Cohnella herbarum: one gene and its partner. The protein of the gene in region 1 interacts with the protein of each later gene in a pairwise test. Links are inferred from orthologs where the notes say so. Each region holds a gene or a part of one and is shown on either strand. Other genes may lie near its edges.

Region 1 (8,137 bases):
ATTCGCGCGAAACCGAAATGCGCCTGGGAGCTGTGCCGCTGATCGGACAACCGACAGTACTGCGATGATCTTATCGCATACTCCTTGGCTTGAACCGGGTGAGCGGTGCCGGGGGGATCTCGTTATCGATCCAATGAGGAGCGGGGTTCTTTCGGGAGTCAAGCTCAAGCAGAGTGGGACCACGTCATGACGTCTCTGCAGCGATAAGCTGCAGGGGCTTTTTTTATTTCCGCGGGCCGCGCGGCAGGGCTGCCTCCTTGGAACCTGCAGAATAACTGTAGAAATCCATTTATTTAACCTAATTGCGATGTTCTCGGCGGAAATAACTGTACATATCCAGTTATTTCGAGAAATTGGGCAGAACGAGCGCAACAAGATCTTAGCTAGGTGCCGAAGCAGATTTACATGCGTCGCGCTTGGCCGGGCGGAGTCGCAATGCATCAATATTATAGACAGAAGCACGAGGGGGGAACGGAAATGGGGATGTGGCGGACTGTCAAATCGGATATCGATGCGGTATTCGAAAATGATCCTGCGGCCCGAAGCTGGTTTGAGGTGGTTTTTACTTATGCGGGGTTACACGCGATTTGGGCTCATCGCTTCGCGCATTTCTTTTTCCGCCGTCGGTGGTATTCCGTTGCCCGCATGATCTCGCAGATCAGCCGATTTTTTACGGGAATCGAAATTCACCCCGGAGCACGGATCGGCAGTAAACTGTTTATAGACCACGGCATGGGAGTGGTCATAGGAGAAACGTGCGAGATCGGTGACGAGGTCGTCATTTACCAAGGGGTTACGCTGGGAGGAACGGGGAAAGAAAAAGGCAAACGACACCCTACGATCGGCAACCGGGTCGTTATCGCTTCCGGCGCGAAAGTGCTTGGATCGTTCACGGTCGGAGATCACTCTAATATCGGGGCGAATTCCGTCGTTCTTCGCGAAGTCCCGCCCCATAGCACGGTCGTCGGCATCCCCGGCAGAATCGTGAAACGAGACGGGAAGAAAATCGGCGATCGCCTGGATCATACGAACCTCCCCGACCCGCTCATCGAAACCTTCCGGTTCATGCAGAAAGAAATCAATGAGCTGAAGTCGGAAGTCGAACGTCTGAAAGCCGAGAGCGCAAAAGGGAACATTAAACCTATCGAATCCGAGGAATCGGCGGAAACCAAAGAGCCCGTAAACGTATCGGCATTCGATCATAAAAGGAGCTAAAGCAACGTGAACCTCAAAATATACGATAGCATGACAAGGGAACCTCAAACGTTCGTCCCGCGCGAGCCTGGGAAAGTGAACATGTACGTATGCGGGCCGACCGTATACGACTACATCCATATCGGCAACGCGCGTCCGGTCATTTTCTTCGATGTCGTACGCCGGTATCTGGAAGCGATCGGCTTGGAAGTCAACTACATCGTGAATTACACGGACGTCGACGACAAAATGATCCGGAAAGCCGCCGAACTGGGAATCACGGTACCCGAATTGGCCGAGAAATTCATTGCGGCATTCAAGGAGGACAGGGAGGCGTTAGGCGCGATTCCGCCTACCGTTGCGCCGCGGGTAACGGAAACGATCGTCGAAATCGTGGATTTCATCCAAGGTTTAGTCGATCAAGGGGCCGCTTACGAGAGCGCCGGGGACGTGTACTTCCGCACGAGCTCTTTTCCGGATTACGGCAAGCTATCCCATAAAAATCTCGACGAACTACAATACGGAATCCGGATCGACGTGGACGAAAGGAAGGAAAACCCTCAGGATTTCGTGCTGTGGAAAGCCGCGAAACCAGGGGAGATCCACTGGCCGAGTCCATGGGGCGAAGGCCGTCCGGGCTGGCACATCGAGTGCTCCGCGATGGTGCGCAAATACGCGGGGGATACGCTGGACATTCACGGGGGCGGGCATGATCTGCAATTCCCCCACCATGAGTGCGAAATCGCCCAATCCGAATCTTTGACCGGACAGCCGTTGTCCAAGTACTGGATGCATAATGGCTTCGTGAACATCAATAACGAGAAAATGTCCAAATCTCTCGGCAATGGAATCAACGTTAGACAACTTCTCAAGATGACGAGCAAATACGCGATTCGATATTTGATGTTGGCGACCCATTACCGCAGTCCGCTTAACTTCAGCGACGAGACGATTCGCCAAGCGGCCAACAGCATCGAACGCTTGACCAATTGCCGGGATAACGCGAAGCATAGACTCTCTTCCGTCGCCAAAGGCAATCTTTCCTTGGCAAGCGACGAAATCTTAATAGCTCGGTTGAAGCAGCTTAACGAAGAGTTTCATTCCCGCATGCAGGACGACTTCAGCACGCCGGACGCGATCACGGCATGGTTCGGCCTCGTATCCGAAGTCAACGCGTATTTGCAAAGGGAAGTCGTAAGCGAAACGGATTTGCTATTTATTTTGTCGCAAATCGGCGAGATGAACGGCATTCTCGGTTTGTTGCCGGAGAGCGAGGAAGCGGGCTTACTGGACGAAGAGGTCGACGCCTTAATCGCCGAGCGGACGACGGCTCGGGCGAACCGTAATTTCGCCCGCGCGGACGAGATCCGCGATTTATTGGCGGAGCGGGGAATTCTACTGGAAGATACGCCGCAAGGCATTCGTTGGCGGCGCAAATGACGGAGCGGGTAAGTCGGCCTTTAGCTCCCGTCATTGCGCCGGTGGTCCCTGCCGACGTGCCGCCGCACTTGCTCTCGCCCGTAGTGCTGGCCTACATCGGAGATGCCGTATTCGAGATCTATATCAGACAGAAACTCATTGCTTGCTCTAGCCGTAAGCCTCATGAACTTCACCGCGCGGCAACGACATACGTATCCGCGGCAGCGCAAGCCAAGCTATTGCAAAGATGGATGCCGTTGCTTACGGAAGAGGAGGCGGACATCGTCCGCAGAGGCCGCAATACGAAATCCGGACAGCCGCCGAAGAACGCGGATCCCGCGGATTATCGCCATGCAACCGCATTGGAGTGTCTTGTCGGGCATCTGTACTATCATGGGGCGAAGGATCGCCTGGAACAGCTCGTGGAATTAGCGTTCGAATCTCAATCGCTATAGACGGTACGCAATAAACGATAAAGGAAGATGACAATGAGCAATCAATATCCGAAAGCTTCGGGGAACCGTCAAGCAGGCGGCGGCGCAAGGCCGTCCGGTCAAGGCGAGCGCAAGGGCGGATGGAATTCCGCCGGCGGCGGACGCAAGGAGAAGGATAAGCGTTATGCCGCAGCGCCGGCGAATAAGGAATCGACACAGGATAATGAGCAGTGGGTCGAGGAAAGCGCCTTGAAGGGTGACGACGAATATTTAGCTGGCAAGCATCCCGTGTTGGAGGCGATGAAGGCGGGGCGGTCGATCAATAAGATCTTCATGTCCAACCAAGCCCAACGGCACCTCATCCAGCCGATCATGGAGGAAGCCAAAGCGCGCGGCATCGTCGTTCAGCAAGTAGACAAGAGCAAGCTCGATCGATTAGTGCCGGATATGCAGCATCAAGGAGTCGTCGCCCAAGCGGCCGCGGTCGCTTACGCGGAAGTGGACGAGTTATTGGCTCGCGCCAAGGAACGCGGGGAAGCGCCACTGATCGTGTTGCTCGACGAAGTGGAAGATCCGCACAATCTCGGCTCTGTATTGCGGACAGCCGACTGCACGGGAGTGCATGGCGTTATCGTGCCGAAGCGCCGGAGCGCGGGATTAACCGCGGTGGTGGCCAAAACTTCGGCGGGCGCCGTAGAATACGTTCCCGTTGCGCGCGTGGCTAACTTAGTACAAACGATGGAGAAGCTGAAAGAAGCCGGTTTGTGGATCGCGGGAGCGGATGTCGGCGCCTCGGAGGGCTTCTACGAGACGAACCTGACCGGACCGCTCGCGATCGTGATCGGCAACGAGGGTCAGGGATTATCCCGACTCGTCAAGGAAAGATGCGATTTCATCCTTTCGCTTCCGATGGCCGGTCAAATTAATTCATTGAACGCGTCGGTCGCCGCGGGAGTCATCCTGTACGAAGTCGTGAGACAGCGCGCGGAAGCTCAGAAGAAGAGAGGCGTTACCCCGTCCAGTCCGGCATCCGATCATGCCTGAGAAACGCATGTTCCAACGCGAGGACATCCTCCTCGTGGATGGCTACAACATGATCGGCGCTTGGCCTGAGCTGGCCGTTCTTAAGAACGAGAAGCTGGAAGACGCGCGCGACCAACTCTTGGAGATGCTGTCGGATTACCAGAGCTATGCGGGACTCGTCGTGATCGTCGTCTTCGATGCGTTCCGCGTGCCGGGCGCCGGAGCGGAATACCGTCATCGCAAGAAAATGCGGGTCGTGTATACGCGTGAAAGGGAAACGGCCGACGAATGCATCGAGCGTTTGGTAGGGGAATGGACGTCCGTTCGGCGTAATATCTATGTCGCGACATCCGATCAAGTCGAGCAGCACGTGGCTTTCGGTTTGGGTGCTTTGCGGGTTTCGGCGCGCGAGCTGAGACTGGAAGTGCGGCAGAGCAGGACCGAAATACAAGCCGCCATTCGGAAGGATTCCCAGATTAAGAAAAATCCGTTGGACGGCGTACTGCCCGAAAACATCCAACGCAGATTGGAACGAATGAGACGCGGCTTAGGCGATAGTTAGCAGAGTCATTACTTTTATTTACAAATTTACCACGGTCGCCGAACGGCGATAAACGGCCAATCCATTGACGCTATGCACTTTTTCAAGTATATTGTTAATAGTTTGGTAGAGTCAGAGGTTCCAGTAAGAAGTTCCAGTACGCCAATGCAGACCGGAGGAATGTTCATGAGCGTCGACTTGGAGAGGCTGGCAACACGAGAGTACGACTTCAAGGCCGACGAGGACATCGTGGAATTCGTGCGACTGGGCGACAGCGAAGCGTTGGAGTACCTCATTCACAAATATCGGAATTTCGTGCGTGCTAAGGCGCGCTCTTACTTTCTAATAGGCGCGGAGCGGGAAGATATCGTACAAGAAGGGATGATCGGCCTCTATAAAGCGATTCGCGACTTCAAAGGCGACAAGTTGGCTTCGTTCAAAGCTTTCGCCGAGTTGTGCATCACCCGCCAGATCATCACCGCGATCAAAACCGCCACCCGTCAGAAACATATCCCCCTTAATTCGTACGTCTCCTTGGATAAACCTATTTACGACGAGGATTCCGATAGGACGCTCCTCGATGTTATCTGCGGTTCGAGAGTTTGCGATCCCGAGGAAATGATCATTAACCAAGAGGAATTTTACGGACTCGAAGATAAGATGTCCGAGATTCTAAGCGACTTGGAGCGCAAAGTTCTGATGCTGTATCTGGATGGTCGGTCTTATCAAGAGATCGCGGTCGACTTGGACCGTCACGTAAAGTCGATCGATAATGCCTTGCAACGGGTGAAACGAAAGCTGGAGCGTTATTTGGAAGTGCGCGACCTGGGAACCTAGCAATTATCGGATTTCATAACCCATCAATTCGACCACAAGAGCAGCCTTAATGGAGCTGCTTTTATTTACGTTCATAAGGGTTGTCCGGTTTCGTTGCCGCATGGCGGGAGGTAGTCTTGGCGTCTCTATAAAGGCTAATAAACCAGTAAAAGAGATTAAATGCAACGGTACTGATTAAACCTTGCGCAGAAATGGAAGAATAGTACCAGAGGGGGCCTGGCGACTTTTCGTTGACATCGATTACCCCCTGTGATAAATTATTTTAGTAACCTTAACGTGGTTTCTTATGCGCTGGCTCTGAATCATCGGCGAAACACCAGGAATTGTTGTCTTGATGACTCGTCATCAATTCCGGTTCCGAACTCGGCCTTGGTTCGCCAAGTTGGGGTTTCCGCTGAATGGTTGTATTTTTATGAAGTTATGATCCCGGGAGGTGGAAGGGATGCGCGTGATCATCACACTAGCTTGTACGAATTGCAAGCAACGGAATTACACGTCAAGCAAGAACAAACGGACACACGCCGATCGCATCGAGTTGAAGAAGTTCTGCAAATTTTGCAATGAACATCATCCTCATCGCGAAACGCGTTAACTCCTAGGAGGTATGAACGTGACTTTCCTGGCCAAGATGAAACAAAACTTTGGGTCCTTTTTTTCGTTTTTTGCTGACAGCTGGAACGAATTGAAGAAAGTCCGTTGGCCCAACCGGAAAGAACTCGTCAGCTACACGATCATCGTAATAGTGACTGTGCTGTTGGTAACGATCTACTTCTGGGCTTTGGACATCGGTATTTCATCCCTCGTCGATCTCATCATCTGACGCAGGAACCAAAGGTGGCTTTTCCATGGAGAAAAGATGGTACGTAGTGCACACGTATTCGGGTTATGAGAACAAGGTCAAGGCTAACCTGGAAAAACGCGTGGAATCTATGGGTATGCAAGACAAAATCTTCCGGGTGCTTGTTCCTATGGAAGAAGAGATCGTCAACAAGGACGGTAAGAAAAAGACGGTTATGCGTAAAGTATATCCGGGATACGTTCTTGTCGAGATGATCCAAACGGACGATTCTTGGTACGTGGTTCGCAATACTCCGGGCGTTACCGGGTTTGTAGGCTCCACGGGGTCCGGATCGAAGCCGACGGCATTGCTTCCCGATGAAGTAGAAGGAATTCTAAAACATATGGGAATGGAAGAGCCTAAGCCGGTCATCGATTTCGAACTCAAGGAAAACGTACGGGTCAAAGTCGGTCCTTTCGCTAACTTCGTCGGTTCCGTAGAAGAAATTCTCGTCGACAAGAGCAAGCTTAAGGTACATGTCAACATGTTTGGCAGGGAAACCCCGGTTGAGTTGGATTTCACTCAAGTGGAAAAAATATAAGAAATTTCGTGTATTTTGGGTTTCTTGAACGAGCGGGAGGGACGAGAGTCCCGTTAAACCGCATTACGGGTCAGGGAGGTGTGCAACAATGGCAAAAAAAGTCATCAAATTGGTAAAGTTGCAAGTTAACGCGGGTAAAGCTAACCCTGCGCCGCCAATCGGTCCTGCACTAGGTCAAGCTGGCGTTAACATCATGCAATTCTGTAAAGAGTTCAATGCTCGCACCGCGGATCAAGCCGGCTTGGTTATTCCGGTCGTCATTTCCGTATTCGAGGATCGCTCCTTTACGTTCGAAACAAAAACGCCACCGGCAGCGGTATTGCTCCGCGTAGCTGCAGGAATCCAAAAAGGTTCCGGCGAGCCGAACAAGAAAAAAGTAGCTACTGTTAAACGTGCTAAAGTTCGCGATATTGCAGAGCAAAAAATGCAAGATCTGAACGCGGCATCCGTTGAAGCGGCTATGCGTATGGTCGAAGGAACAGCCCGCAGCATGGGCGTCGTTATCGAAGACTAATCGCTTGATCTAGCGGTTCCACGCGTCCGCATGGACGCGTAAGTGGGAGGAGAAATCTTGCCGTTCCCGACTCGGGAGGGCGGATTGAAACAAACCGTTAAAACCACAAAAGGAGGAAAACAACTTGGCTAAACAAGGTAAGAAATATGTAGCGTCCGCTAAGCTGATCGACCGCGATGCAACCTACGAATCGTTGGAAGCAATCGAGCTCGTGAAGAAAGCGGCAACGGCCAAATTCGACGAAACCGTCGAAGCGGCTGTCCGTCTCGGCGTTGATCCGAGAAAACAAGATCAAGCAGTGCGCGGCGTAGTCGTTCTGCCTCACGGCACCGGCAAAACGCAACGCGTCCTCGTATTCGCAAAAGGTGACAAGCTGAAAGAAGCTGAAGCAGCCGGCGCGGATTACGTAGGCGATGCTGACCTCATCGCTAAAATCCAACAAGGATGGTTCGAGTTCGACGTCTGCGTCGCTACTCCGGACATGATGAGCGAAGTAGGTAAATTGGGCCGTATTCTCGGGGGTAAAGGTTTGATGCCTAACCCTAAAGCGGGCACTGTAACGAACGACGTTGCAAAAGCCATCGCCGAGATCAAAGCCGGTAAAATCGAATACCGTCTGGACAAAGCCGGACAAATTCACGCTCCGATCGGTAAAGTATCGTTCGACTCCGCGAAGCTCGACGAAAACTTGAAAGCACTGATGGACGCGCTGAACCGCGCTAAACCGGCGTCTTCCAAAGGCGTATACCTGAAGAACGTCTCGATTTCCTCGACGATGGGACCAGGCGCGCGCGTT
Region 2 (4,968 bases), 2.9 Mb from region 1 along the record:
GCCGTGCCGCCACTGGACGAATTCGGACGCATTCGCGCCTGGACGGAAGGTCGTCAGTCCCAGGAGTTCTTTGACCGGGCAGGCGTTACGCTCGGCATCGGAGACGACGCGGCCGTCGTGACCGATTCACCTGGACAGGAATGGTTGCTTGCCATGGATACGATGGTGGAAGAAGTTCATTTCCGCAACGAGACGATGGGTGCCGAGGATATCGGGTACAAAGCGCTTGCGGCTAACGTGAGCGACATCGCGGCGATGGGCGGCTTTCCGAAGTTCGCGCTGGTATCGGTATGCGTTCCTCCTTCTTGGGACGCAGCACGTATGAAACGGCTGTACGACGGTATATATGCTTGCGCGGAAAGATACGGGGTGGCAGTCATCGGTGGAGATACTACCTCGGCTCCAACGCATCTTGTCGTAGCGGTAACGCTCATCGGCACCGTCGAAGCCGGCCGAGCGATTCGCCGAGATGGCGCAAAAGCAGGGCAGTTCGTGTTCCTAACCGGGCCTACGGGCTTGTCGGCGGGGGGACTGCACGGCATGCTAAGAAACGGACATTCCGAGAAATCTTCGCTTCCGACTCCGTCAAGGCTCATTCAAGCCCATCAACGTCCGATTCCATCGGTCAAGGCGGGCCGCCTTTTGTTGGAACAAGGATGGGGAGCGTCGCTTAACGACGTAAGCGACGGCGTTGCCAGCGAAGCCTGGGAAATCGCGGAAGCTTCGGGCGTGAGATTGCGGCTGAAGGAAACGCAATTGCCGCTCTCCGGCGAACTCGCCGCGTATTCTCGCGATAATGGCTTGGATCCGCTAGATTTCGTTCTCTATGGCGGGGAAGATTACGTACTTCTAGGCACCGCCGACCGGGAATACGAACAAGCGATGAAGGAGCGTTTTCGATCGGAAGGCATTCCGTTGTTTATCATCGGCGAAGTGGAAGAGGGATTGCCGGGAGTGTTCGCAGAAACGGCGGCGGGAGCGACCAAGCCGGTAAGCAAGCGCGGTTATAATCATTTTCCGAAGGGGTAAAGGAAATCATGCAACGGAAATTAACGAACGATTCGCCGACGAAGTACGTTCGGGAAGCGATTGCCGAGAAGAGCACGGTAGAGTTTGCCGAAGCGGTGGCCAAGCTTGCGGGACCCGGAGACGTTATTGCGTTGGACGGCGACTTAGGCGCAGGTAAAACGCGTTTCTCGCAAGCGTTCGCGGCCGCGATCGGCGTCGAAGGCATCGTGAACAGTCCTACTTATACGATTATTAAAGAATATGAGGGAGTACATTTCCCTTTTTATCATATGGACGTCTATCGGCTGTCCCTGGAAGAAGCGGATGAGCTTGGATTGGACGAGTATTTCCATGGGGAAGGCGTAACTTTGGTGGAATGGGCATCCTTGATTGAGCCTCTTCTGCCTGAAGAACGGCTACACCTTTATATTGAGACGACGGGTCCGCAATCTCGTACGATAACTTGTCGACCGGTCGGTGCGAAATACGAACTATGGTGCAGCCAATTAGAATGGCAGCGGGTTGAGAAGGAGGATCCTACGGCATGACGGCACAGAATGCAAGGCATGGCGATCGCTCCGTTACGGTTCTAAGCTTCGATACGTCGACGGCGGCTTTCGCGGCCGCGATCGTTAGAGATGGAACGATGCTCGATTCCATTGTTTCCTTCACGGAACGGAATCATTCGGTTAGAATTCTATCCGAGATCAAGGAACTTCTTAGCCGCAATGGAATACGGGGGAGCGATCTGGATGCCGTGGCGGTGGGTCAAGGCCCTGGGTCTTATACGGGCGTCCGCATCGCGGTGACGGCGGCCAAGACGTTGGCTTGGGCTTGGAACAAGCCTCTGATCGGCGTGTCCAGCTTGCAAGCTTTGGCTTACGGAGCCTGGAATCATTTGCGCAAAGCGAATGAAGATATGGTAAGCGATCGGAACCATTGGATCGTTCCGCTCATGGACGCGAGAAGAGGTCAGGTCTATACTTGCCGATATTCGGCTGATCTCTCGGGGGAATGGAGCATGATCGATCCCGATGGCATCCGTTTGATCGAAGATTGGGCACGGCGAATCGAGCAGGAAGCGACGCTAGACGCCCAAGTTTCTAAAATATGGTTCGTAGGCGACGTGGAAACGCATCGAACGACGATAGAGCTGGCCGAGCAGTCCGGGGCTAACCTGCGAACGTTGGCTTTCGATATGGACGCGGCAGCCGTCGGACAACTGGCGGAGCTTCGATTCAGGCTGGGCGAACGGGATGACGTTCATTCTTTCGTTCCGAACTATACGCAATTGGCCGAAGCGGAAGCGAAGCTGCTCGCGGCGTCTCGGGGAGAGTGAGAGGATGAATTACCGTTTAATGAATTTGCACGATATCGACGCTATCGTGGATATCGAACGCGAAGCTTTCACGGCTCCTTGGTCGGCGGAAGCTTTCCGCAACGAGTTGACTCATAATCTTTTCGCCAAATATATGGTAATGGAATTGGATGAAGACGTCATCGGATACGGCGGCATGTGGCTGATTATCGATGAAGCGCATGTAACCAATATTGCCGTAAGGGCGGAATATCAAGGCAAAGGTTACGGAAAATCGTTGTTAAGAGAAATGATGAGGACCGCATATTTTCTCGGGGCCAGACGTATGACCCTGGAAGTGCGCGTGTCCAACGAGCGAGCGCAGTCCTTATATCGTAAAATGGGATTCGTCCCCTCGGGAGTCCGGCCCGCGTATTACTCGGACAATCTGGAGGACGCTCTTATTATGTGGGCGGAGCTCGAGCCGGATAGCGATGACCATGCGGAATTCGCGGGGGCGGCAGAGGTAGAGGGGGAACGAACATGAACGAAGCGAACGTAACGGCGGCGGATTCATCCGCTAGCGATTACTTGCTTCTCGCGATAGAGACAAGCTGCGATGAGACGTCCGTCGCGGTCGTGCGGAACGGAAGGGAAATCTTATCGAATATCATTTCGAGCCAGATCGAGACGCATAAGCAATTCGGCGGGGTAGTTCCCGAGATTGCATCGCGCAAGCACGTGGAAAGCATTACGCTCATTCTCGAAGAAGCTCTTCGAGAAGCGAAGATTAGCTTGCCGGAGATCGATGCGGTTGCGGTCACGCAAGGGCCGGGTCTGATCGGCGCGTTGTTAGTCGGGGTCGTCGCGGCCAAAAGCTTGTCGTTGGCGCTGGACGTTCCGTTGATCGGTACTCATCATATCGCGGGACATATTTATGCCAATCATCTGATCGGAGATATCGTCTATCCGGCGATTGCCCTTGTCGTGTCCGGCGGACATACGGAAATCGTCTTGCTGGAGGAAGAAGGCAAATTCCGCGTGATCGGCCGGACAAGAGACGATGCGGTAGGGGAAGCCTATGATAAGGTGGCACGGGCGCTTCAGTTTCCTTATCCGGGAGGTCCCTACGTGGACAAGCTTGCCCAAGAAGCGACGGAAGAGATTGTTTTGCCTCGCTCTTGGCTGGAGCCGGACAGTTACGACTTCAGCTTTAGCGGGTTGAAATCCGCGGTGCTGTCGGAGATTAACCGTTCGCGCATGAAAGGGGAATCCCCGGATTTCTCCGCATTGGCTCGCGGGTTCCAACAATCGGTTATCGACGTGGTCACAAGCAAAGCCGTTAGAGCCGCCAAGGAGTTCGGCGCTCGTCAAATGCTTCTATGCGGAGGCGTCGCGGCGAATCGAGGCTTACGCGATAGGCTTAGCTCGCTGTGCGAGGAAGCGGGATTACCTCTGCTTATTCCGCCGAATAAGCTGTGTACGGACAATGCGGCGATGATCGCCGCGGCCGCGGATTTGAAATGGCGACGGGGCCAGTATTCATCGCTGGATCTGAAGGCGGAGCCGATCTTGTCTCTTGAAGATTGGTCTGTCTAGGGAAATTCTAACCTATCAGACATACATGCCGCTAAACGGCATCGCTGATGAATGAAAATGTTGTCCATGCTTAATGCTGGGGCTGCATCAAATAACGTTATCTTGTATCGCTATCGTCCCCAAAGTAACTCCGATATTCGCAATAACGTTTTGCCATAACGTTAACTCATATCAGAAAAAGAAAATAGACAGATTTCAAAGAACTAACGTTATGCCATAACGTTAGTGGACCCCGAAGCCATCTGAAGAACCGAGATAACGTTATTCCATAACGTTATCTCACACCTCTCTGAAAGATGGGGGAGATACATTGTCGTATGCTGACGAAACAGCGGATGTTCTATCCGTTCTGGAATGAATAGAGTCACGCTTGAAGGCGGACATGATTTGTACTCATAATGACAGCAAATAGAAAATCAACAAATGAGGAAAATTGAATTGACAGTTCGCTCGTTGGTGAATATAATAAATAACAATCCCGCAAGGGAATAAAGCTTAGAAACGCGATGAACAGGAACAGTAGGGCAAACCCGGAATACAGAGAGCTGCGGGACGGTGCAACGCAGCGGATGGGAACCTGAAACTCGCCTGGGAGCGGATGAATGGAAACACGCGGAAGAAAGATTGTCCACTGCGTACATTCTTACGGTTAACCCCCGTGATCGGGTCCGAGCGGATATTTCTTGCCGAATTGAACGGCATATGGAAATATCAACGAGAGTGGTACCGCGGATGGCTAATTTAGCCCGCCGTCTCTTATATAGAGATGGTGGGCTTTTATATTTGTATACGCAATGAACGGGAGTAGTAGGACATTCCTCGGGATCAGAGAGCTGCGGGCCGGTGCGACGCAGTCGAAGAGGGAACCGAACTCGCCCGGGAGCGGAACGGTGGAATCGGATTCGGCGTATTATTCAGCCGGCTTCAGGTACATCGATTCGGTTGGCCCCCGATATAGGGCGCTCGCTTATCTTCGATCGACCGAACGGTCGAAGGTGGCGCACAAGTGGGAGGATCCGTTCGTCCGTCGGAAGACGAACCCCTCCAAGCGGAGTGGTACCGCG

What was found. Proteins that work in one complex are often made in the same cells at the same time.
Region 2: the proteins of rlmB (region 1) and tsaE interact in binary tests that used the Escherichia coli proteins (3 or more experiments, as listed by UniProt). The link is inferred for Cohnella herbarum from one-to-one orthologs.

What each region holds. Positions count from the first base shown.
Region 1 is NZ_CP051680.1:4,515,716-4,523,852, reverse strand. The notes cover bases 2,221-5,193. They hold rlmB (23S rRNA (guanosine(2251)-2'-O)-methyltransferase RlmB), read left to right. Parts: upstream 2,221-3,296; coding sequence 3,297-4,091; downstream 4,092-5,193. Other genes in these bases: sigH (RNA polymerase sporulation sigma factor SigH), read left to right, coding at 4,798-5,193; HH215_RS19295 (NYN domain-containing protein), read left to right, coding at 4,099-4,632; HH215_RS19305 (Mini-ribonuclease 3), read left to right, coding at 2,631-3,068; cysS (cysteine--tRNA ligase), read left to right, coding at 2,221-2,634. Outside these bases: cysE (serine O-acetyltransferase), read left to right, coding at 484-1,215; more of cysS, read left to right, coding at 1,222-2,220; more of sigH, read left to right, coding at 5,194-5,448; rpmG (50S ribosomal protein L33), read left to right, coding at 5,891-6,040; preprotein translocase subunit SecE, read left to right, coding at 6,059-6,268; transcription termination/antitermination protein NusG, read left to right, coding at 6,294-6,827; rplK (50S ribosomal protein L11), read left to right, coding at 6,916-7,341; rplA (50S ribosomal protein L1), read left to right, coding at 7,466-8,137. UniProt on the Escherichia coli protein: Specifically methylates the ribose of guanosine 2251 in 23S rRNA.
Region 2 is NZ_CP051680.1:7,462,014-7,466,981, forward strand. The notes cover bases 1-2,796. They hold tsaE (tRNA (adenosine(37)-N6)-threonylcarbamoyltransferase complex ATPase subunit type 1 TsaE), read left to right. Parts: upstream 1-1,037; coding sequence 1,038-1,556; downstream 1,557-2,796. Other genes in these bases: thiL (thiamine-phosphate kinase), read left to right, coding at 4-1,029; tsaB (tRNA (adenosine(37)-N6)-threonylcarbamoyltransferase complex dimerization subunit type 1 TsaB), read left to right, coding at 1,553-2,347; rimI (ribosomal protein S18-alanine N-acetyltransferase), read left to right, coding at 2,352-2,796. In the rest of the region: more of rimI, read left to right, coding at 2,797-2,852; tRNA (adenosine(37)-N6)-threonylcarbamoyltransferase complex transferase subunit TsaD, read left to right, coding at 2,849-3,904; HH215_RS31340 (hypothetical protein), read left to right, coding at 4,795-4,968. UniProt on the Escherichia coli protein: Required for the formation of a threonylcarbamoyl group on adenosine at position 37 (t(6)A37) in tRNAs that read codons beginning with adenine.